Regions from separate parts of the Streptomyces sp. NPDC048506 genome, predicted to be linked through region 1. Evidence: riboswitches for the same ligand, from Rfam matches in the RefSeq annotation. Region 1 holds a riboswitch; the other holds the start of a gene.
The links. A riboswitch is a leader RNA that binds a small molecule or an ion and turns the genes downstream of it on or off. The one in region 1 is predicted to bind ZMP and ZTP.
Positions count from the first base shown of each region.

Region 2: linked by a shared signal. The riboswitch ahead of glyA (serine hydroxymethyltransferase) and the one ahead of AB0C96_RS39560 (bifunctional 5,10-methylenetetrahydrofolate dehydrogenase/5,10-methenyltetrahydrofolate cyclohydrolase) in region 1 are both predicted to bind ZMP and ZTP.

Region 1 covers NZ_JBEZIX010000077.1:10,034-21,819, reverse strand. Annotated here, with positions in the region: gene dacB (D-alanyl-D-alanine carboxypeptidase/D-alanyl-D-alanine-endopeptidase) at 1-204, shown strand, start outside; gene AB0C96_RS39595 (PPOX class F420-dependent oxidoreductase) at 236-652, opposite strand; gene AB0C96_RS39590 (SPFH domain-containing protein) at 919-2,154, opposite strand; gene AB0C96_RS39585 (hypothetical protein) at 2,240-2,464, opposite strand; gene AB0C96_RS39580 (hypothetical protein) at 2,608-2,925, opposite strand; gene AB0C96_RS39575 (hypothetical protein) at 3,088-4,176, shown strand; gene AB0C96_RS39570 (erythromycin esterase family protein) at 4,263-5,402, opposite strand; gene AB0C96_RS39565 (TioE family transcriptional regulator) at 5,493-6,203, shown strand; ZMP/ZTP riboswitch at 6,265-6,353, shown strand; gene AB0C96_RS39560 (bifunctional 5,10-methylenetetrahydrofolate dehydrogenase/5,10-methenyltetrahydrofolate cyclohydrolase) at 6,376-7,230, shown strand; gene AB0C96_RS39555 (SDR family oxidoreductase) at 7,358-8,179, shown strand; gene crcB (fluoride efflux transporter CrcB) at 8,195-8,569, opposite strand; gene AB0C96_RS39545 (DUF190 domain-containing protein) at 8,566-8,952, opposite strand; gene AB0C96_RS39540 (hypothetical protein) at 9,050-9,712, opposite strand; gene tatA (Sec-independent protein translocase subunit TatA) at 9,761-10,015, opposite strand; gene AB0C96_RS39530 (LCP family protein) at 10,321-11,781, shown strand.
Region 2 covers NZ_JBEZIX010000010.1:24,820-36,605, forward strand. Annotated here, with positions in the region: gene AB0C96_RS10200 (2'-5' RNA ligase family protein) at 1-128, opposite strand, end outside; gene trpS (tryptophan--tRNA ligase) at 316-1,326, opposite strand; gene glyA (serine hydroxymethyltransferase) at 1,482-2,768, opposite strand; ZMP/ZTP riboswitch at 2,808-2,898, opposite strand; gene rocD (ornithine--oxo-acid transaminase) at 3,054-4,259, shown strand; gene AB0C96_RS10220 (glutathionylspermidine synthase family protein) at 4,377-5,567, opposite strand; gene AB0C96_RS10225 (hypothetical protein) at 5,594-6,022, opposite strand; partial or broken gene tnpA (IS200/IS605 family transposase) at 6,211-6,408, opposite strand; gene AB0C96_RS10235 (RNA-guided endonuclease TnpB family protein) at 6,436-7,680, shown strand; gene AB0C96_RS10240 (hypothetical protein) at 7,720-8,583, shown strand; gene AB0C96_RS10245 (GNAT family N-acetyltransferase) at 8,730-9,272, shown strand; gene AB0C96_RS10250 (geranyl diphosphate 2-C-methyltransferase) at 9,359-10,234, opposite strand; gene AB0C96_RS10255 (family 2 encapsulin nanocompartment cargo protein terpene cyclase) at 10,268-11,326, opposite strand; gene AB0C96_RS10260 (family 2B encapsulin nanocompartment shell protein) at 11,349-11,786, opposite strand, start outside.

The DNA of each region.
Region 1 (11,786 bases):
GGCGGGGACCTGCTCAACGACCGGCTGGCGGTGGGTGCCGAGACCACGGCCGGCTACCTGGAGACCGGCAAGGGGACGTTCGAGGTGTTCTTCGCCGGAGTGAACGGTGCGTCGACCTCCCGCGCCGATGTCGACGCTGTCCTGCGCGTCGGGGACGACGTGGCCGGCGTCGCCGCCCTCCTGCAACAGCGCCGGCCCGGCTGACCCCACGGCCGGCGGGGACGGAACGCGGCCGCTACGGCTGCTTGTTGTCCTTCAGGGAACCCCAGCCGTGCCACCGCTCGATCTCGATCCGGGCGCTCACCCGGCGGCGGTTGCGCAGCGGATACCGCTTCCCCAGGTAGTGCTGGGACAACCGGTCGATGTCGGTGAACTCCTCGTCGTCCCGTAGTTCGACGACCCGGCCGATGATGCTGAGGTGCGTGTACCAGTTGCCATCCTCAAGGACGGTGAGTGTCACCCGGGGATCGTTGCGCACATGCTCCAGCCGCTTGCGGCCCTCGTCCATGTTGACCAGCATCCGGCCGTCGTCCCAGAGGTACCAGGTAGCGGTGGACACCGGCTGGCCGTCCGCCCGCAGGGTGCTGATGACCGCCGGATTGGGCTTGATCAGCATGGTGACGGCGGCTTCGGGGAGCGGTGGTTTCGACATCTGGGGCACCTCCGGGGGCGTCGGTCGTTGCATCAGCACACTGCGTGCATCATGGCGCGACGAGCCCGGAATCTTCGGGAGGCGGGAGGTGTTGAGGCATCTGGATCAGGTTTCCGCCCGTGCAGAGGGCCGCCCATGTCGCTCCGGACGTGACGGACCCCGAGTCGGCGGCCGCCTTCTTGGGCGCGCTCGACCGCGGGTCGCCCAGCACGTGGCCCAGCGGCCCGAGCGGGACCATCAGGTGCCGCGCTGTCGACGCCCGGCGGTCAGGAACCCGACCCGCCGCCGTCCTGCTTCAGCCGGGCCACCTTCGGCGGCAGGGAGCTGGCGCCGTCCGCGAGCGGCGGAGCGGCGGCCGGCGCGGCCGGACCCTTCTTCAGCGTGTCGAGGATCGCCAGGCCCTGGCCGACGATGGCGGAGGCGATCTCGTTGATGCCGTCGGTGCCGTTGAGGACGGTCAGCCGGGAGCCGGAGATGCCCGCGGCCGCGGCCTCGGCCAGCGCCGGGAGGTTCTCGACGGTGCGGTTGGCGGCGATGAGCTCCTGGTTGCCGTCCCGCAGCGAGGCGGCGACGGCGCTGTTGGCGTCGGCGCGTGCCTGGGCGACGGTCCGTTCGGTGTAGGCACGGGCGTCGGCCTCGAAGCGGACCTGGTCGCGCTGCGCCTCGGCCAGCGTGCGCACCCGATAGGCCTCGGCATCCGCCGGGCGGCGCACCTCGGCCTCCAGGCGCTGCGCGGCCAGCGCGGCCTTCCGCTCGGCCAGCGCGGTCTGCTCCTCGATGACCTCCTGCGAGGCCCGGGCCTGGGCCAACGGGCCGGCCTGCGCGGCACGGGCGTTGGCCTGCTCGGTCTCGGCGATGAATCCGGCCCGTTTGAGCGCGGTGTCCCGCTCGTACTCGGCCTTGAGCGCCGCCGCCTGCTGCTCCCGTTCGGTCGCTTCCTGGTCGGCCTTGGCCTCCGCGATCCGGGCGGCACTGGCGACGGCCGCGGCGTGCGGGGCGGCCAGATTGGTGATGTACCCGGAGGTGTCGCCGATCTCCTGGATCTGGAGGGCGTCGACGACGATGCCGAGCTTCTCCATCTCCGAGTGGCTGCCGTCCTTGACCTCCTGGGCGACCCGGTCGCGCTCCCGGATGATCTGCTCGACGGTCAGCCCGCCGACGATCGAGCGCAGGTGCCCGGCGAAGATCCGCCCGACCAGCTCCTCCATGGTGGCCTGCTCGTCCAGGAACCGTCGCGCGGCGTTGGCGATCGACGTCGGGTCGTCACCGACCTTGAAGACGGCGACCGCCCGGACGGCGAGCCGGATGCCCTGCTGGGTGACGCAGTCCTCGGAGATCTCCGCCTCCCGCAGCGACAGCGACAGCAGGCTCGCCTTCTGCTTGACGGGCATGACCCAGTAGCCATGGCCCGTGACGATACGGAATTGGGCATCCCCGGCCCGGCGTTTCGAGCCGGAGATCAACAGCGCTTCGTTGGGCGCGGGAACGTGCCAGAAGAGCATCACGGAACTCCTGGTCCGGTGCGGCGGCCGCCGGCTGATCTGCCGGGACGGCTGTGGACGGGGGACGGTCCACCGGCCGGCCGGGTCAGGTGGCCGGTAGCGGCGCGACGATCACGGACCGCGCCGAGGTGTGGTCCACCACGATGACCTGGGCGTGCCGGGCGATGGGCTCGCGGGACCAGGCGGCGAAGGCCTCGGTCCCGCCGCGAACGGGCAGCAGCACTTCGCCCGGGCCGTCGGTCGGGATCGAGACGGTCACCCGCCCGATGACCCCGATCGGGCTGAAGTCCGTGTCATCCGTCGCGCTCACCCGGGCTCCGTCGCTGGTCAAAGCCGCGCTCGGCGGGGAGGCCGAGCAGCGGGAACTCTCGACGGTTCAACGGTACTCCGCGGCGCGTGCCCGGTGGGCCGGTGGCCGGCGGGCCGGCCGCCAGGTACCGGCCACCGACCGGCTCAGGCGTCGAGGCGTGCGGACCGGGCGGCCGGGACCTGTTTGCGGGGCGGCAGCACATCGGGTGCACGGTGTGGCCGGAGGGCGGCGAGTGCGGTCTCGGTCTCCTCCATGAGGCAGCGGTAGGAGACCAGCCGCTGCCACTCGGGGTCGGCGACCCCGGGGACCGTGGCGTCCCGCTCGCTCCAGCGCCGTACCAGCGCCGCGTACAACGGGGTCTGCCTGGCGACCTCAGCGGTGATCCACCGGGGGGCGGACCCCGGGTGGGGGAGGAAAGTCTGTCCGTGACCTGCGACGGTGCCGGAGGTGGGGGCGCTCATGGCCGTAGAAACGATTTTTCGGGCTTGGAGTCACTGCGTATTCTTGCGGCTTCCCGTACATGCGTGCCGGAGGTGGGCCCGTAACTCCCTCGAATATCACCTCATGCAGTGATCTATGCCCGGGAAGCAGTCCAATTCGGATGAAAGAACGTTGTCGCAGTCATGGAACCGAGGGAGTTGTGGGAGCGCCATGCGGTACTCGCACAGGCGTTTTGCAGCAGCGATGACGAGGTCCGCCGGACGCAGGGGCTCCTCGACGAGGCCGAGGCCCGCCGCTCGCGGACCCTGGCCGCCTTCGCCGTGACCGTGGGCAGCGACGCCGTCGTCGCGGACCTTCTCGGCCTGGACGAACGCGAAGTCCGCCTGGCCCGCCGCACGGTGGGCAAGGACGACGCCCGCGCGGTCGCCAAGAGCCTGCTGGCCCAGCCGACCCGGGAGCAGGCCGCTGCCCGTGAGCAGGCCGCCGCGCCCGAGCAGCCCCCGATGAGCGAGCCGGCCGTGGCGCAGCCGGCCACGCCGCACGCCGCGCGAGCGACCATGGCGCCCCCCGCCGCACAAGCGCCCGCCCAGCCCGCGGCCGGCCCGACGGCGGGGCAGGCCGCACCCCCCGGCCCGCTCACCGCCGGCCCGGCCACCTCGCCGCTCACCAACGAATCGGCCTGGGCGTCCGCCCTGGACGCCGTCCTGATGAGCAGTTGGCACACCGGAGTCGACCTCACCGCACTCGCCACCGAACTCGGACTCGACGTCCGATACCTTGTGGCGCGCGCCCAGCAGTTGTCCTCAGAGAGCCGACCCCCCACCCCCTCGGACCGCATCGGCCGGCACCGCCGGATGGCCACCCTCCAGTCCTCCCCGCAGACCGATACCACCCATCTGGCCTGGCGCGAGAGACCGTCGCAGCCGCAGCGGGATCATCCCTACCCGCCGCAGCCGCAACGGGAGCAGCACGAACACGAGGCCTGGCGACAACACCCGTACCAGAGCCATGACGGCTACCCGGACCACTCCGGTCATCAGGGATACCAGGGCCATCAGGGCTACCAGAGTCACCCGAACTACCAGAATCACCCGAACTACCAGGTGTACGAAGGGCAGCAGACGTCTTCCCACGCCACCGCAACCGCCACCTGGGACACCAGCAGCATCACCGCCGCCCAGCACGACTGGGACGGCATCCTCAGCCAGTGGGAGGCCACCACCCCCACCACGCCGCCGATCACCGCACCCGGCCACGGCGGCGGCGTCTGAGGCGGCGTCCGACCGACCCGGCCGGGCGGGTGGAGCTACTGGACGGCGTAAAGGCGGACGTTCGTGACGCAGGCTTTGAGGCTCTGTCAGGTCGTGCCGGTGCAGAGGTGCAGGACCGCGTCAGCCGTGTCGAGGGTCGCGTGGTCGAGGGGGAAGTAACCCTGCTCAGGGGTGGTGTCGGTGCGCTTGCGGGCGGACGGGACCGTGGCGGCCGCGGTCAGGCCCCAGGCGGTGATGCGGCGTTGCAGAAAGCTCTCGTAGGTATCCGGTTCGGGTTCGCCGAGCCCGAGGGTTTCGCTGCGGCCCAGGCTGCCGGCGACGAAGACGTGCTGCTCGCCGCCCATCAGGGAATCCACGATGGCGCCGGCGCCGGACCAGGTGAGGTCCTCGTCCCCCATGCGCCAGGTGCTCGGGTTCCGCTGGAGGTGGAGGTTGTGCGCGAAGACCAGTGTCGCGCCCCGTCGTGCCTCGATGCCGCGGATGTCGAGGAGGTTCTGGGCCATGAGCGCGTCCCGGGTGGCGAGCAGGCGGAACATCCGCGCACTCTGTTCGAGGCGCTGTGCGCACTGCTTGTGGTAGCGCAGCAGGCCGAGACCGGCGGTGAGGTGTGTCTTGGCCCTGAGCCACTCGGCGGGTGAGGTGGCCGCGATCCGCTCCGGGGCGCGTGCGTGGAGCAACAGGAGCATGTCGTCCGCGAGCGTTCGCAGCCGCTCGGCCTCGGCCGTGGCGCCGATCGACTTTGCCGGGTCCATGACCGCCTCCGTGCGGCTCCACTGTTCGTCGTCTCCGACCAGGCTCACCAGGTCGAGGTCGAGTTCCAGGTAGTCGCGGGCGTATGCGAGGTAGCGCCGTGGGCTCGGTGCGCTGGTGTTCTCCGTCGGGGTGTCGAAGCCGTGGAACGTCAGGTGTTCTTCTGCGGGGCGGCTCTCGTTGTACTCGCGCATCCAGTCAACCAGCTCCCGGTTGGCGTCCAGCTCTCCGAAGCCGGGTGAGAAGCCTTGGTGCATCGCTGTGTCGAGGGTTCCGACTCCGTTCTGGACGAAGTCGTTCACGGTGAGCGCAGCCACGCGATCGGTTTCGAGGGCGATCGACCGAAAGCCACGGTCGACCAGTTGAGCGAAGAGTTCGTTGCGGGCCTCCGCGAAGGCCGGTACCTGGTGCGTCGGTTCACCGACCGCCAGAAGGCCGCATGACGGAGTGACGAACTTTCGAATGTCCTGGGTCATGGGCCTCAATCGTATCTTTGAATGGGCGGTTGAGACTTGTCGAGAATCCTTCCCTAAGGCATGCGGTAAAGTCTCAAACCGGTGATAACGATGCGACCAGCTGACCTCGCGCGCGAGCACGGCATCTCGACCCAGGCGGTCCGCAACTACGAGCGCGACGGGTTCCTCCCACCCGCCGAGCGCACACGGAGCGGTTACCGGATCTACACCGAGGTGCATGCGGCAGCGCTCCGCGCCTACCTCTCTCTCGTCCCGGCCCACGGCCACGCGGCGAGCGGCCGGATCATGACCGCGCTCCACGACGACGAACTCGACGACGCGCTGATGATCATCGACCGTGGCCACAACCAGTTGCTCCGCGACCGGGAAACCCTCGACGCGGTCAGGAGAGCGGTGGGGCACCTGACGGCGGAGTCCGGCGCCGGTCCGGAGCATTCAGCGGACCCCGGCCCCCGAACCATCGGCGAACTCGCGCACCAGTTGAGCGTCACCCCGGCGACCCTGCGCAAGTGGGAGGGCGCCGGAATCCTCGTCCCCGCACGGGACCCGGTCACCGGATACCGCGTCTTCCGTGCCGGCGACATCCGCGACGCCGAGCTCGCCCACCTCCTCAGACGCGGGGGCTATCAGTTGGACCACATCGCCACCGTGGTCCAACAGATCCGAACGGCCGGCGGCACCGACACGCTGTCCGGTGCCCTGGACGACTGGCGGCGCAAGCTCACCGCACGGGGCCTCGCCATGCTCGACGCGTCCACTCACCTCAGCCGCTATCTGGGCCTGGTCAACCGCGGCACCTAGGGACCGCCGCGGAGCGGCCCGCTGCCGCGCCCTCCGCCACCCCGGCGTTCGATTACAGTGGGCGGCGAGCCGTGACTGGCGCTTGGGTGGAGTACCACCGGGGAGCGGCTCGGCCCCTCATGGTCTGTGCCGCGCGCCTGGGCGATCCGTCACGACGCCCAGGAGAGACCCGATGTCCCGGACCGCCCGCCTCATGGACGGCAGCGCACTCGCCCGCCGCATCGTCGACCAGGCCGCAGAGCGCGCCGCAGCCCTCACCCGGCAGACCGGCCAGGCCCCGTGCCTGGCGACCGTACTGGTGGGTGACGATCCCGCCTCGGTGACCTACGTCCGCATGAAGCGCGCCCGTTGCGAGAAGGCCGGCATCCGCTCCCGGCACGTCGCGCTCCCGGCCGCCACCACGACCGCCGAGCTGGTCGACACCATCACCGCCCTCTCGCACGACCCCGAGGTCCACGGCATCCTCCTCCAGCACCCGGTCGGCCCGCACATCGACGAGCGCGCCGCCTTCGAGGCGATCGCCCCCGAGAAGGACGTCGACGGTGTCACCTACCACTCCTTCGCCACCATGAGCTTCGGCGTCGACGGCTTCGCCTCCTGCACCCCCGCCGGCATCCTCCGCCTCCTCGACCACTACGACGTCGAGCTGGCAGGCAAGCACGCGGTCGTGGTCGGCCGCAGTGCGATCCTCGGCAAGCCCGTCGGGATGCTGCTGCTCGGCCGCAACGCCACCGTCACCTACTGCCACTCCCGCACCACCGACCTCGCCTCGCTCACCCGGCAGGCCGACGTCCTGGTCGCCGCCGTCGGCCGGCCCAGGTTCCTCACCGGTGAGCACATCAAGCCGGGCGCCGTGGTCATCGATGCCGGCTACAACCCCGGCAACGTGGGCGACGTCGACTTCGACTCGGCGAGCACCCGGGCCTCCCTGATCACCCCGGTCCCCGGCGGCGTCGGCCCGATGACCATCGCCACCCTGCTCACCCAGACCGTGGACGCCGCGACCCGGCAGCTGACGGCGGGTTGACGGCCGGGGCGGGCCACCGGTGTCCTCCTGAGGGCCGGTCATCTCCGCCCGTCCCGCGCCGGTCGTCCGTATGATCACGATCGGACACCGAGGACACCGAGGACACCGACTGGGAGGCTGAACGGCCATGGCGGATCAGCGCGTTGTGATCGTGACGGGTGGCGGCACCGGCATCGGCGCCGCCACCACCCGGCTGCTGCGGGCGGCCGGGCACCACGTGGTGATCTCCGGCCGCCGCCCCGACCCACTGCACCGCGTGGCCGACGAGACCGGAGCGCTCGCCCACCCGTCCGACGCCGCCGACCCGGAGGCCGTCGCGGACCTCGTCGACACCGCGGTGTCCACCTACGGGCGCCTCGACGGTCTCGTCCTCAACGCCGGTATCGCCCGCAGCGGATCGGTCGGCGACCTGTCGGTGGAGGACTGGGAGGCCGTCATGACCACCAACGTCACCGGCCCCTTCCTCCTCCAACGCGCCGCTCTCCCATACCTCTTGGCGGCCCGCGGCGCGGTCGTCGCGGTGGCGTCGGTCTCCGCCCTGCGCAACGGCAAGGCCAACGCCGCCTATGCGACGTCGAAGGCGGCCCTGCTCCAGCTCTGCCGCTCCCTCGCCGTCGACTACGCAGGGGACGGCCTGCGCGCCAACGTCGTCTGCCCCAGCTGGGTGCGCACCGAGATGGCCGACCGCCGGATGGCCCGCTTCGCCGAGGAGGCCGGACTTGCGGACGGAGGGATCGACGCCGCGTACGAGGAGGCCACCCGGCTCCTCCCGGCCGGCCGCCCCGGCGAGCCCGAGGAGGTCGCCGAGGCGATCGGCTGGCTGCTCTCACCCGCCGCGTCGTTCGTCAACGGCGCGGTGCTCACCATCGACGGCGGTGCCACGGCCGTCGACATCGGCGGCGCCGGATTCACCCACCTCCTCACGCCGCGCACCGGCGCCGAGGCCTGAGGCGCACCGCGCCGGCTACCCCCAGAGGGCCTGGGCGAGCGCCGCACTGCCGAAGGCGGCGCCGAGCCCGGCCACCAGGCTCACCACGACATTGGCCGCGGCGAAGAACCGGGCGCCGTCCTCCGCCAGCCGCAGCGTCTCGTACGAGAACGTCGAGTACGTCGTGAGGGCCCCGCAGAAGCCGGTGCCGACCAGCAACTGCACCTGGGGTGAGGCCACCCCGGCGGTGACCGCGCCGCTGACCAGGCCGAGGACCACCGAGCCGATCACGTTGACGGTGAAGGTGCCCCAGGGGAAGACGGTGTCGTGCCTGGCCTGTACCGCGCGGTCGGTGAGGAAGCGCAGCGGGGCGCCGACCACGGCACCCGCGATGACGAGCAGCCAGTTCACCGGCCCGGTTCCTCCGTCCGGTCCGTGGCGGGGGGCGTTCCGGTCGTGCCCGGCCGGGCCCCGGGGCGGATGACCTCGCAGGCGTCGAGGACGACCAGTCCCTCGGGCACCAGCTCGTCCAGCTCCGGGAGGAAGGCGCGGATCCGCTCCTCGGTGTCCACGATCACCACCGCCACCGGGAGGTCCTCGCTCAGGGAGAGCAGCCGCGTGGTGTGGATCATGGAGGAGGCGCCGAAGCCCTCGACACCGCGGAAGACGGAGGCACCGGCGAGGCCGGCCCGGTGGGCCCGGTGCACGATCTCGGTGTAGACGGGCTTGTGGTGCCAGGTGTCGTCCTCGCCCAGCAGGACGGTGGCGCGCAGGGCGGGGCCGGTGAGTCTCACTGCTGTCTCCACTCGACGATGCGGCGTCCGTGATGCGGTGCGTCCGTCGACGGGTTCGTTCACCACGGGACCGGGGAGATCGCCGCCGCGCACCAGCCTACCGTTCGCCGTCGTCGCTCTCCTGCCCAGGTCGTGGTGTCGCGGGGTGTGCCTGGGCGCGGTCGAGCTGCCCGAGCAGGTAGGGGAGGATCCCGCGCTCCAGCAGCGCGAGCTGCCAGGTGTCCCGGGCCTGGGCGAGCTGCGGATCGGCGTCGGCGTCGCGGGCCCCGGCAGCCGGCCTGTTGCGGGCTGCCGTGACGAGCATCCCCAGCAGCCCGGCCAGCGCCGCCACCACCGTGATCACCGCCGCGGTCGCACCGGCGGAGACCATCTCGTCCGCGAGGCGGGCGTGCCTGCCGAGGAGCCGTAATCCGAAGCCGAAGAGCAGGAACAGGGCGGCGGCGATGGCCGCCAGGCCGGGAACCAGGACGCCGAGCGCGGGCAGCACCCCGCCCGCGCGCGACCCCGTGCCGGTGGCGTCGGGGACCGGTGGGGCGGCGGTGGCCGCGTCGCGCAGCCTCCGGTATGTGGCGTATTCGGGCGCTGCCGTGGCGACGAGGTGCGGCTCCGCCAGGAGCGCCAGGGATCGCAGCCGTTCCGCGTCGACGGTGCCGTCGGCGTGCCGGAGCCCGTCCCTGACCTCCGGTGAGGCCAGCGCGCGGTCCAGGGCCTGTGCGAAGTCGGCCCGGTCCTCCGTTCCCAGCGCGTCGAGTTCGTACATCGAGAACCCCCGAGAGTGAGGCGGATGAGGTCTCTGGTCGTGCGGCGGTCAGCGGTCCCCGGTGGCGGGGCCGCGCAGGGGCTGCGGCGGTGCGGGGGAGGCGGGCTCCGGACGGTCGTCGGCCGGCGCGCCGACGGTCGGCGGTGCGTCGTCCCGCTTCATGGCCTTGGCCTCGCTCTTGAGGATCCGCAGCGACTTGCCCAGTGCGCGTGCGGTGTCCGGCAGCTTCTTGGAGCCGAAGAGCAGGATCACCACCAGCGCCACGATCAGCAGGTGCCAGGGCTCCAGTCCGTTGCGCAGCATGGTCGTCGCCTCTTTCGCGGTGGTCGCGGTGGTCGGAGTGGTTGGAGTGGTTGGAGTGGTCGAGGTGTTCGCAGGGTCTGCAGCGGAGTGGTCGTCGTCGGAGGTGGGTGTGGACCGGCGGTGTCGGGCTCCCGCTCTCACTTGCCACATTGCGCAACTGTACAACTCTTGGCGAGGGTGAACCGTCTCCTCCTGCAAAGGGACCGGGACGGGGCAGGGGTGGACAGGTGACAGGCAGCCACAAGGGACGAGCCGGACGCCGCGGTGACGGGGCCGCTCCGGGCCGGGGGCGCAGGCGCAGCAGGTTGCGGACGGCCGCGGGGGGCACGCTCTCCCTGCTCGTCCTGCTCGTGGCGGGGACTGGGTGGATCTACCTCCGGCTCAACGGCAACATCACCACGTTCGGCTCCGACGGGGTGAGCCGGGACCGGCCGGCCGCGGGTATCGGTGGCAGCAACGTGCTGGTCATCGGCTCGGACTCGCGCTCGGGCGGGAACCGCGAACTGGGCGGTGGGGAAGGGGACGTGGGGCGTTCGGACACCGCGTTCCTGTTGCACGTCTACGGCGACGGCAAGCACGCGGTCGCGGTGTCCTTCCCCCGCGACACCCTCGTCGACATCCCGCCCTGCCGGCTGCCCGACGGGAGGTGGACGCGGCCGCAGAGCCAGGCCATGTTCAACGCGGCGTTCTCGGTGGGGCAGACGGCGAAGGGCAACCCCGCCTGTACCCAGAACACGGTGGAGAGGCTGACCGGGCTGCGCGTCGACCACACCGTGGTCGTCGACTTCGAGGGCTTCTCGCAGATGACGTCCGCGGTCGGCGGTATACCGGTGTGCCTGCCCAAGGACGTCTACCAGGGAGACCTCAACCCGCACCGCGGCACGAAGGGGAAGCTCATCTTCGCCAAGGGGCCGCAGACGGTCTCCGGACAGAAGGCGCTGGACTATGTCCGTCTGCGGCACGGCATCGGCGACGGCTCCGACATCGGCCGCATCAGACGCCAACAGGCCTTCGTCTCCAGTCTCATCAAGAAGATCAAGGCGCAGGGGGTCGATCCCTCGACGCTGCTGCCGCTGGCGAACGCCGCCACCCGGTCGATGACCGTCGATCCGGGCCTGGGGTCGGCGGACAAGCTGATCTCGTTCGCGATGTCGCTGAAGGACATCGACCTGCACAACACCAAGTTCGTCACCATGCCCTGGCGTTACCAAGGCGAACGGGTCGCCGTCGTGCACCCGGAGGCCGACGCCCTGTGGGCGGCGCTGAGGGCGGACCGCACCGTGGACGGCAAGGACGCCAGCGGCAAGGACGCCGGCGGCACGGCCGGGGCGACGGATGCGCCGAGCCCGGCGGCATCGGTGTCCGGGGCGGGCATCGACGTCGCGGTCTACAACGGCACCACCGTGTCCGGGCTGGCGGCCCGCGCCGCCGGCGAGCTCCGGGCCGCGGGTTTCACCGTCACCGGCACCGCCACCGCCTCGGCCCAGGACCGCGCCACCACGGTGGTCGCGTACGGGCCGGGGCAGGGGGACCGGGCGCGGACGGTCGCCCGCCTCTTCCCGGGCGCGGACGTCCGGCAGACCGGCATCCCCGGGATCAGGGTGACCCTCGGCCGGTCGTACGCGGACGCTCCGGCGCCCGGCGCCGCAGCCTCGTCCGCCTCGTCCGCCGCGTCCGGCGCCCCCGCCGGTGAGGTGCCCCCGGACGTGGCCGACAAGGCCCGTTCCGCGGATGACGACCTCTGCTCCAACCTGTCGTACGGGTAGCCGGG
Region 2 (11,786 bases), on a different contig from region 1:
GGGAGGAGGGTGATGTGCGTGGGGATGCCGTGTGCGGCGGGGTCCCCGAAGCTCTCGCGCTTCCGCTGGAGGAAGCTGCCGTACGGCTCCGGGACCGCGATCGAAACGCCCAGCGTTACGGTCCCCACGGCGTTCTCCCTCCTGACGTGTGTGCGACGCGCTCGCGCACCCTCATAGTGTGCCGGGTGTGCGCCCCTCGCGGGGAGCGTCCTCGGCCCTCGTGCGGGCAGGACCGTCTGCCCCCGTGACAGGGGGCCCGGGGCCCTGTATGGTCCGCGCGGCCCGCTCGGACGGGACGCGCGGACCGGTTCTCCGTCAGTGCTTGGCCGGCAGCAGTCCGAGCCGGTCATACGTGGTGGCGAGGGTCTCGGCGGCGACCGCGCGGGCCTTCTCGGCACCCTTGGCCAGGATCGAGTCCAGGGTCTCGGGATCGTCCAGGAACTCCCGGGTGCGGTCCCGGAACGGTGTGACGAAGTCGACCATCACCTCGGCGAGGTCCGTCTTGAGGGCGCCGTACATCTTGCCCTCGTAGGACTGCACCAGGTCCGGGACGGACGTGCCGGTGAGCGTGGAGAGGATCGTCAGGAGGTTGCTGACGCCGGGCTTGGCCTCGCGGTCGAAGCGGATCACCGTGTCGGTGTCCGTCACCGCGCTCTTGATCTTCTTCGCGGTGACCTTGGGGTCGTCCAGCAGGTCGACGATGCCCTTGGGCGAGGACGCCGACTTGCTCATCTTGATCGACGGGTCCTGAAGATCGAAGATCTTCGCCGTCTCCTTGACGATGTACGGGTTCGGGACGGTGAAGGTGTCGCCGAACCGGGTGTTGAAGCGGTCCGCGAGGTCGCGGGTGAGCTCCAGGTGCTGGCGCTGGTCCTCGCCCACCGGAACCTGGTCGGCCTGGTAGAGGAGGATGTCGGCGACCATCAGCACCGGGTAGGTGAACAGGCCGACCGTCGTCCGGTCCGCACCCTGCTTCGCCGACTTGTCCTTGAACTGGGTCATCCGGGACGCCTCGCCGAAGCCGGTGACGCAGTTCATCACCCATCCGAGCTGGGCGTGCTCGGGGACGTGGCTCTGCACGAAGAGCGTGCAGCGCTCCGGGTCGAGGCCGGCGGCCAGCAGCTGGGCGGCGGCGATCCGGGTGTTGCGGCGCAGCTCGACCGGGTCCTGCGGGACGGTGATCGCATGCAGGTCGACGACCATGTAGAAGGCGTCGTGGGACTCCTGGAGCGCCACCCACTGGCGCACCGCACCGAGGTAGTTGCCGAGGTGGAAGGAGCCGGCGGTGGGCTGGATGCCGGAGAGCACACGCGGACGAGACTGCATGGCGGAGCCATTCCCCCGAGGGTGGTGGTGGGCGACGGGCGGGCGATCGAGAGCCATGGCACCGATTGTCTCAGGTCGCGCGCGCTCCCCGGCGCCTGGCCGGGAAGTCGCACGGGGACGGGCCGCCGGGACGGTCCGGCGGCCCTCCCGTGAGGTCAGTCGCCGGTCGGCAGGCCCGGCGCCGGGTGGGCCGCCATCAGCTCGGCCACCTCGGCACGGATCACCGCCAGCGCGTCCTCGTCGCCCGCCGCCGCGGCCCGTACGCCCCGGTCGATCCACTCCGCGACCTGCGGCATCCGGTCCGTGCTCAGACCGCGGGAGGTCAGGGCGGGGGTGCCGATGCGGATGCCCGAGGGGTCGAAGGGCTTGCGCGGGTCGAAGGGGACGGTGTTGTAGTTGACGACGATGCCGGCCCGGTCCAGGGCCTTGGCGGCGACCTTGCCGGGGACGTCCTTCGAGGTCAGGTCGATCAGCACCAGGTGGTTGTCGGTGCCGCCGGAGACCAGGTCGTACCCGCGGGCCAGCAGCGCCTCGGCGAGCGCCTTGGCGTTGGCGACGACGGCGTGCGCGTAGTCCCGGAAGGACGGGGCCGCCGCCTCGCGCAGGGCGACCGCGATGGCGGCGGTGGTGTGGTTGTGCGGGCCGCCCTGGAGGCCGGGGAAGACGGCCTTGTCGATGGCCTTGGCGTGGCTCGCCCGGGACATCAGCATGGCGCCGCGCGGCCCGCGCAGGGTCTTGTGCGTGGTCGTGGAGATCACGTCCGCGTGCGGTACGGGCGAGGGGTGGGCGCCGCCCGCGATCAGGCCGGCGATGTGCGCGATGTCCGCGACGAGGACGGCGTCGACCTCCCGCGCGATCTCGCCGAAGGCGGCGAAGTCGATGGTGCGCGGGACGGCCGTACCACCACAGAAGATGATCTTCGGGCGCTCCGCGCGGGCGAGGTCGCGGACCTCGTCGAAGTCGATCAGCCCGCTGTCGGCGCGGACGCCGTACTGGACCCCGCGGAACCAGGTGCCGGTCGCCGAGACGCCCCAGCCGTGGGTGAGGTGGCCGCCCATCGGCAGCGCCATGCCCAGCACGGTGTCGCCGGGCTCGGCGAAGGCGAGGTAGGCGGCGAGGTTGGCGGGCGAGCCGGAGTACGGCTGGACGTTCGCGTGGTCGACGCCGAAGACGGCCTTGGCGCGCTCGACGGCCAGCGTCTCGACGCGGTCGATGTTCTGCTGGCCTTCGTAGTAGCGACGGCCCGCGTACCCCTCGCTGTACTTGTTCTGGAGGACCGTGCCAGTGGCTTCCAGGACGGCGGCGGAGGCGTAGTTCTCGCTGGGGATCAGCCGCAGTGTGTCGGCCTGGAGCCGCTCCTCGGCGCCGACCAGGGCGGCCAGTTCGGGATCGGCGGCGTGCAGCGCGGGGTGGGAGACGGGTGCGGACGGCGGAAGTGGCATGGCGCGCTCCGGGGTGGTCGATCGGTGGTCCGGTCGGTTCCCGGGTGCCCAGGCGGGCGGCACCTCGTGAGGGTGGCCGCACACCGCTCCCTCGGGGTCGCTTCCCCGTACGCCAGTCGCGATGCGCACCGCAGAGTCTAGACACCCGCTCCGCGCCGAGGCGTCGGCAACCCCGACCGTGCACACCGCTTCCTATCAAAAACACCCCGCGGCACTATAGAGGGGCATATTGCTGCATTTTCCCCTCTTCCCCTCTATAGCGCTGTCTACCGAAACGGAGTCACGGTGACCTCCACGGAACGCGGCATCGCCGCCGCCGAAGCGCACAGCGCGCACAACTACCACCCGCTCCCCGTGGTGGTGGCCACCGCCGAGGGCGCCTGGATGACGGATGTCGAGGGCCGGCGCTACCTGGACATGCTCGCCGGGTACTCGGCGCTGAACTTCGGGCACGGCAACCGCCGCCTGCTCGACGCCGCCAGGGCCCAGCTGGAGCGGGTCACGCTCACCTCGCGCGCCTTCCACCACGACCGGTTCGGCGACTTCTGCACCCAGCTCGCCGAGCTGTGCGGGATGGAGCTGGTGCTGCCCATGAACACCGGCGCCGAGGCGGTCGAGACGGCGCTCAAGACGGCCCGCAAGTGGGGCTACCGGGTCAAGGGCGTCCCGGACGGGCGGGCGAAGATCATCGTCGCCGACAACAACTTCCACGGCCGCACGACCACCATCGTCTCCTTCTCCACCGACCCCGAGGCCCGCGCCGACTTCGGCCCGTACACCCCCGGCTTCGAGATCGTCCCGTACGGCGACCTGGCCGCGCTGGAGGCGGCCGTCGACGCCGACACCGTCGCCGTCCTGCTGGAGCCGATCCAGGGCGAGGCGGGCGTGCTGGTGCCGCCGCCGGGCTATCTGGCGGGCGTACGGGAGCTGACCCGCCGCCGGAACGTGCTGTTCATCGCCGACGAGATCCAGTCCGGCCTGGGGCGCACCGGCCGGACCTTCGCCTGTGAACACGAGGGCGTGGTGCCGGACGTGTACGTCCTGGGCAAGGCGCTGGGCGGCGGGGTGGTGCCGGTGTCGGCGGTGGTCTCGTCCCGGGAGGTGCTGGGCGTCTTCGCGCCCGGCGAGCACGGCTCGACCTTCGGCGGCAACCCGCTCGCCTGCGCCGTGGCCCTGGAGGTCATCGCGATCCTGCGCACCGGTGAACTCCAGCAACGGGCCATGGAGTTGGGCGAGCACCTGCACAGCGAGCTGCGGCTGCTGGTGGGTGACGGCGCGGTGGACGCGGTGCGCGGCCGCGGGCTGTGGGCGGGCGTGGACATCAATCCGTCCCGCGGCACCGGGCGGGCGGTCTCCGAGCAGCTGATGGCGCGCGGGGTGCTGGTCAAGGACACCCACGGGGCGACGATCCGGATCGCGCCGCCGCTGGTGATCAGCAAGGAGGACCTGGACTGGGGGCTGGCTCAGCTCCGGAACGTGCTGGAGGAGTGACGGGGCCGCGACGTGCAGCGGGTGGCCGGCGGGCGAGGAGGCCCTGGCCGCTCGCTGCGCCACGCCCCGCGGCCCTGCCCCACGACCCCGCTCAGCGGCCACGCCCCACGGCTCCGCTCAGCGGATCACATGGGGCAGGAAGCGCGCGTACTCGTCCGTGACCGGGCCCGCCGACTCACGGATGCCCAGCCCCGCCGCCTCGTCCTCGACGACCCAGGCACCGAGCACCACCCGGTTGCCGTCGAAGTCCGGCAGCGGCGCCAACTCCTGGTAGCAGCAGGGGTCTTCGGGCCCGCGCAGCACCGCCTCGGCGCCCGGCCCGTGCAGCGTGACCCCCGCCCCCTCCCGGCCGAGCAGTGGCTTGGCCGCGTAGCCGCGGGTGTGCGCCAGCTCGCGCGGGCCGTCGAGGTACGCGGGCAGCAGGTTCGGGTGGCCGGGGTAGAGCTCCCAGAGGACCGCCAGCAGCGCCTTGTTGGAGAGCAGCATCTTCCAGGCCGGTTCGATCCAGAGGGTGGAGCCCGTGCCGCCGCCGTTGTCGAGCGTGTCCAGGACGTACGGGCCGAAGTCGTCGGTGGCCAGCCACTCCCACGGGTAGAGCTTGAAGCAGGACCGTATGAAGCGCAGCCGCTGATCGACGAAGCGCCCCGCGAGCCGGTCCCAGCCGATCTCCTCCATCGGTATCGACACCGTCTCCAGGCCCGCCTGCTGCGCGGTCTCCTCCAGGTAGGCCACGGTCATCAGGTCCTCGCCGAGCTCGTCGCCCGCGGAGTGCGCGAAGTGCAGCGGCGCGCCCGGCGGCAGCAGCGGCGCCTGCCGCTTCCAGGCCGCCACCAGCCGCTCGTGCAGCGAGTTCCACTGGTCGGCGCCGGGGAAGCGCTCCTCCATCCAGAACCACTGCGGACTGGCGGCCTCGACCAGCGAGGTCGGGGTGTCGGCGTTGTACTCCAGCATCTTGGCCGGCCCGGTACCGTCGTAGTGCAGGTCGAACCGCCCGTAGAGGGACGGGAGTTCGTCGCGCCGGCGCCAGGACTCGGCGATCAGCCCGGCCAGGCGGGGGTCGTCGATGCCGAGGTCGGCGAAGCGGTTCCGCTCGACGATGTGCGCGGCCGCCGCCAGGCACATGCCGTGCAGCTCCTCGACGACCTCCTCCAGGGCCTCGACCTCGGCGAGGGTGAACGTGTAGTACGCGCTCTCGTCCCAGTACGGGCGCAGCGAGTCGTCCGGGTAACGGGTGAGCGGGTAGATCAGGCCCTGCGCCTCGACGGTCTGCTGCCAGCCGGGGCGGGGCTCGATGGTGTGGCGTTCCATGGCGTGCCGTACCGTGCCGCGCCCGCTCAGCCGCCGAAGGAGCCGTGCCGGCCGCCGTGCGAGCCGGAGCCGGAGCCGGAACAGCCGAAGCCGCCGCGGTTGACGGCGGTGGTCCTGCTGAACGTGCCCTCGTCGGCGTATGCGCCGCCCTTGTTGCTCGGGTCGTAGTACCACTGGGCGTCCATGGCCCGCTTGCCCGTGCCACCGCCGCGGCCGCTCTTGCCGTAGCCGCCGGTGCCGCCGCTCGTACCGCTGCTTCCGGAGGACGAGCCGCCGCCCGCCGAGCAGTTCTTGGCCTCGACGATGCGGTAGCCCTTGACGACGTCGTAGCTGTTGCGGTCGACGCAGCGCTTGTCGGGCTCGGAACCGCAGGACGTCAGGGCGGCGGCTAGGGCGCCCATACCGCCCAGGATCACCGTGCTCGACCGCAGCCGTCGGCGTGCCTTCTCGGACATCTCTTCTCGCTTCCCCCGTGGACGGACAGCTGTCTGCCCGTACCTGCTCGGACGCTCCGGGACAGACGTCCGGTGAGCCGGGCCAGCCTAGAGACCCCCGCCGCGCACCCGGCAGACCACCCCTGCCCGGTTTCCGACTCCGCCCCTTACCGGTCTCCTTGCAGAAGGCCCCGGCGTTCACGCCGGGGATGGACGTGATCGCGTTCGCCGTTGAACTCCTTCAGCTCCACTTCGAAGTCCTCGCACACCTTGCGCATGACCTCTTCGCAGCGAGTCAGCATCTCGTCATCGAACACGCCGCGCCGGTACTTCGTCACAAAGACCAAGTGCACATGCATCGCCGAAACAACGTGCCTACCTCGCCTGTAGTCGTTCTGATCCTCCACGAGACCAATCGCAGTAGGGTCGTGGTCGTGCAGCTCCGCTACAACTACCGGGCCTACCCGGATGCCTCCCAGCGCGGCGCGCTGGCGAAGGCGTTCGGGTGCGCCCGCGTGGTGTGGAACGACTGCCTGCGCGACCGCAAGGAAGCGCATGCGGCGGGGCTGCCGTACGTGACGTCGGCGGAGTTGTCCCGGCTGCGCATCACCCAGGCCAAGCGCACCGAGGAACGTGCCTGGCTCGCCGATGTGTCGGCGGTCGTTCTGCAACAGTCCCTGCGGGATCTGGACACCGCGTACAAGAACTTCTTCGACGGTCTGGGCGGCAAGCGGCGGGGCCGGAAGGTCGGGCCGCCCCGGTACAAGTCGAAGAAGGACACCCGGCAGTCGATCCGCCTCAACACCAATGCCTTCTCCCTCCAGGACGACGGCACGGTGTACGTGGCCAAGGTCGGCAATCTCAAGGTCAGGTGGTCCCGCCGGCTTCCGGCCGCGCCGACTTCCCTGACCGTCACCAAGGACAGTTCGGGTCGGTACTTCCTCAGCTTCGTCGTGGACACCGAGCCGGACATCCTCCCGGAGGCGGAGGAGGAGTGCGGTATCGACCTCGGCCTGTCCGTCTTCGCCGTCCTGTCCGACGGCAGCAAGATCGACAGCCCCCGCTTCTTGCGCAGGGCCGAGAAGAAGCTCAAGCGTCTTCAGCGGGAGCTGTCCCGCAAGGCCAAGGGGTCGAAGAACCGGGCCAAGGCCCGCATCAAGATCGCACGCCAGCACGCCAAGGTTGCGGACCGGCGCCGGGACTTCCACCACAAGGCTTCCACGCAGATCATTCGCGACAACCAAGCGGTGTACGTGGAGGACCTCGCGGTATCCGGCCTCGGCCGCACTCGGCTCGCCAAGTCCGTGCACGACGCGGGATGGTCCGCGTTCGTCGGCATGCTGGAGTACAAGGCGGCTCTGCACGGCCGCACCTTCGCCAAGGTGGACCGGGCTTTCCCATCCTCTCAGGTCTGCTCGGCCTGCGGATACCGGGACGGTCCCAAACCCCTGCACGTCCGGGAGTGGACGTGCAGCCAGTGCGGCACCGTGCACGACCGCGACCACAACGCAGCACGCAACGTCCTCTTCGAAGGACACCGAATCGTCGCCGCCGGACGGGCAGAGACGCTAAACGCCTGTGGAGCGCCGGTAAGACGGGCACACGTGCCCGCACAGCGCGGTGAAGCAGGAAGCCACCGGAAGGGTCAGCCGACCCAGGTCGGAATCCCTGGACTTTAGGCCAGGGAGCACGTCAAAGTCGGCTCCATGGTCCTTGGGATGATCTGTGCGCTTGCCTCCGCGGTGTGCTTCGGCACGGCGTCCGTCCTCCAGGCGGTCGCCGCGCGCGACACCGCCCCCGGCACCGGCTCCGGAGTCGACCCGCGACTGTTGCTGCGGGTGCTGAAGCAGTGGCGGTACCTCCTCGGACTGGCGCTGGACGGGCTCGGTTTCGTCCTGGAGCTGATCGCGCTGCGGGCGCTGCCGATCTACACGGTCGGGGCGGCGCTCGCGGCCACCCTCGCGGTGACCGCGGTGGTCGCGGCGCCGGTGCTGCACACCCGGCTCAGCCGCCGTGAGTGGCTCGCGGTGGGGGTGGTCTGCGGCGGGCTGGCGATGCTGGCGCTGGCCTCCGGCGTGGAGGGGCACCTCCGGGGTACGCCGGGGCTGCGCATCGCGACGCTGGTCTTCGCGCTGGCGCTGCTCGCGCTGGGTGCGCTGGCCGGCCGGCTGCCGGAACGGGCGCGGGCGGCGGTGCTCGGACTGGGCGCCGGCCTCGGCTTCGGGGTGGTGGAGGTCACCGTCCGCCTCATCGACGACTTCACGCCGACCGCGCTGCTCACCAACCCCGCCGTCTACGCCCTGCTGATCGGCGGCGGCACGGCGTTCCTGCTGCTGACCACCGCCTTCCAGCGGGGCTCGGTCACCGCCGCCACCGCCGGCATGGTGATCGGCGAGACCATCGGCCCGGCGCTGGTCGGCGTCGCCTGGCTCGGCGACCGCACCCGGGAGGGGCTGGCCCCACTGGCCGCGGCGGGATTCGCGCTGGCGGTGGTCGGCGCGCTCCTGCTGGCCCGGTTCGGGGAGGCCCCGGCGGCGGAGCGGAACGCGGCGGAGGACACGGTGGCGGTGGACGGCGGGTAGCGGCGCGCGGGACGCGGCGGGTAGCGGCGCGCGGATGCTTTCCGCCATGCGTGTGCACCGGATGGTCACCCTGGGCATGGTGAGCCGGCGATGGCAGCCCTCTAGGGTGAGCCCACCGTCCCCTGTCCGAAGGATGACGCCAGGCCATGACACACGGCATCCCCGCGCAACCCGCGCCGCTCCCCGCAGATCTGACACTCCGTCACCCAATACCCGCGGACCACGCCCGGCTCCAGGTGGCCCTGGCGGACTGGTGGGGCGGACTGGGCGGCGAAGCCGGCGCACTGCAACGGCAGTTGCTGGTACCGCGGCTGTTCCTGCAACACTTCGCCGGGACCAGCTTCTTCGTCGAGCGCCCCGACGGCACCCTGCACGCCTTTCTGATCGGCTTCCTGTCCCAGACCGACCCGGAGACGGCGTACATCCACTTCGTCGGGGTGCGCCCGGACGGCAAGCGCGCCGGTGTCGGCAGGGCGCTGTACGAGCGCTTCTTCGCACTCGCCCGGGACGCCGGACGCAGTCGGGTCCGCTGCATCACCAGCCCCAACAACCGGGATTCGGTCGCGTACCACACCCGGATGGGGTTCCGTCTGGAGCCCGGCGACCGGGTCGACGAGCACGGCACGCCGGTGCTGGTGGACTACGACGGGCCGGGGCTGGACCGGGTGGCGTTCGTGCGGGAGGTGTGACGGGTCGCGGGGGAAGGCCGGGGCTGTGCGGTGCGTACGGGCGCTGTGGCCGGGGCCGCGCCGTGCATGGCGCGGCCCCGGGAGGCTCAGATGCGTTCGGCGGCGATCAGCAGGTACTGGAAGCTGCCGTTGCGGTAGGCGTTCAGGAAGGTCTCCTCGATGCCGGTGACCAGGTGGTCGGCCTGCCGGCGCAGTTCCCAGTACGGAATCGCGGCCTCCGTCAGGTCCTGGACGTGCACGGGGACGAGCCTGTTGCGGGCCATGGCGTGGAAGTACGCCGAACGGGGGTGGATGTCGCAGATGTAGTGGGCGTTGATGAGGGACACCTCGCGGGAGGCCCGCCCGTAGGCGTCGTTGTAGCAGCCGGTGATCACGACGTACCGGCCACCGCGCCGCAGCAGCCGCGCGTGCTCCGCGAACAGCAGCTCCAGCTCGACGTACATGGTCGACTCGTTGTTCCAGGACGCCGCGTACCCGCCGGCGGCCAGGCCGGTGTCGAGCATGTTGCGGTGGTGGTAGCGCACCTTGTCGTCGATACCGCGCTTGCGGGCCTGCTCGTTGGCGAAGTCGGCCTGCTTGGCGGAGATCGTGGCCCCGTCGGTGTGGCAGCCGTAGCGCAGGTGGGCGACCACACTGCCGCCGCCGCGTCCGCACCCGGCGTCGAAGACCCGGTCGGTGGGAGAGAGGTTGCCGAGGTGGGAGGCGAGGAGTTCGGCCTGGGCGTGTTCCAGCCGGTGCAGTTCACCGGTGACCCGCTCGCGGCGGCGGTCGGGGTCCGGCTCGTCCAGCACCGAGAAGTCGGCGTCCCCGATGCCGTAGTGGTGGTGGTACAGGTCGTCGATCCTTCCGAGTTCGAGGTTGACCGGGTTCTCCTCGGCGTTCCAGTAGTCCGCGACACGGGACTGGTACGTGGACTGGGTCGGCACCGGCGTGCGGGCGGTGTCGGCGTGGGTGATGGTCAACGGTGACTCCTTGCCGTGGTGCGCGGGATCGGACTACCAGTAGTTGGGCAGCTGGTAGCGGTCGGTGTTGGTGGCGTGCCACTCGTGGTTTCCGGCGACCCAGTCGGCCAGGCCCCGGACGTACCTTTCGAGGAGGGGCGAGGTGGCGGACAGCGGGGCCGACTCCGTCTCGAACGCCTCCATGACCTGGTTGTGGATCTCGATGCTCTTCAGGTAGGCGGCCTTCAGACCGCGTTTGTCGTTGGCGGCCACCACTTGCGGCAGGTTCAGGTGGTTCGGGTCACTGGCCAGTTCCTTGGTGAAGGAGTAGAGGTCGTTGACGATGGTGGTGGCGTTGCAGGCCAGCGCCGTGACCCGCTGGACCTCGGGGCGGGCGTAGAGCGCTTCGGGCAGCTCGTAGCCGTCCACGGCGTCGACGAGGGACAGGCAGGGGCGGAAGTTGTTGAACTGCCGCATCACCAAGTACTCCCAGACCTGCGGCACGTGTCGCGACTCCGCCCAGGAGGCCTCGGCGAGATAGCCGAGGTGCAGCCGGGCCATGTCATGGACGAACCGGTCCGTCTGGCTGGGGGTGGCGAGGGCCGCGTAGTCCTTCATGGCCGCGTGGTACGAGCGCAGGGGGCCGTCGGCCTGCATGCCGCGGCGCCACTCCTCCTCCACGGCGGGGGTGCCGTGGAACGGGTCGAGGGCCGACTGCGCCAGGATCAGACGGCCGCCCAGGCTGCGGCGCGCGGCACCCCGGCCTTCGTCCTCCTCGCAGTAGCAGCTGTCGACGATGTTCTCGGCCAGCAGGAACTCGCCCGCGACGGTGAGGCGTTCGAGATCGGCAGCACCGGGATGCTGGAGGACGACCGCCCGGCCGCACTGGAACTGCGCGAAGTCGCCGGTCCACTGCGGGGGGAAGAGATCCAGCCGGCGGGCCCAGGCCTCCAGCCTGCGGTCGATCTCCGCGCTCTTCTTCGGGTCGGCGGGAACGGCGGGCCGGTACCTCAGCCCGGGGACGGCCCCGCCGCGTCGGGCCCGCAGACTGCGGGCGGGGTTGGGCGGTCCGGGCAGCGCATACCCGGCGGCGGTAGTGGGGGGCGTGCTCATGATTCGTCCGTACTCCACCTGGTCAGTCGGCGCTCCGGCCGATCTGGACGTTCTCCAGGACGCCGGCCGCGTCGGGCACGAGGATGGCCATCGAGTAGTAGGCGGTGACGAGGTACCTGATGATGGCGGCGTCGTCGACGCCCATGAAGCGGACGTTCAGGCCGGGTTGGAACTCCTCGGGGATACCGGTCTGGTACAGCCCGACGACTCCTTGGTCCGCCTCTCCGGTGCGCAGCGCGATGATGCTGCTGGTGTTCTCGTCGCTGATCGGGATCTTGCCGCAGGGGAAGATCGGCACGCCGCGCCAGGCGGGCACCTCGTGCCCGTCGACGTTCGCCGTGCCCGGCACCAGTCCGCGTTTGTTGCACTGCCGGAAGAAGGCGGCGATCGCCTTCGGGTGGGCCAGGAACAGCCGTGTCTTGCGGCGCATGGACAGCAGCTCGTCCATGTCGTCGGGGGT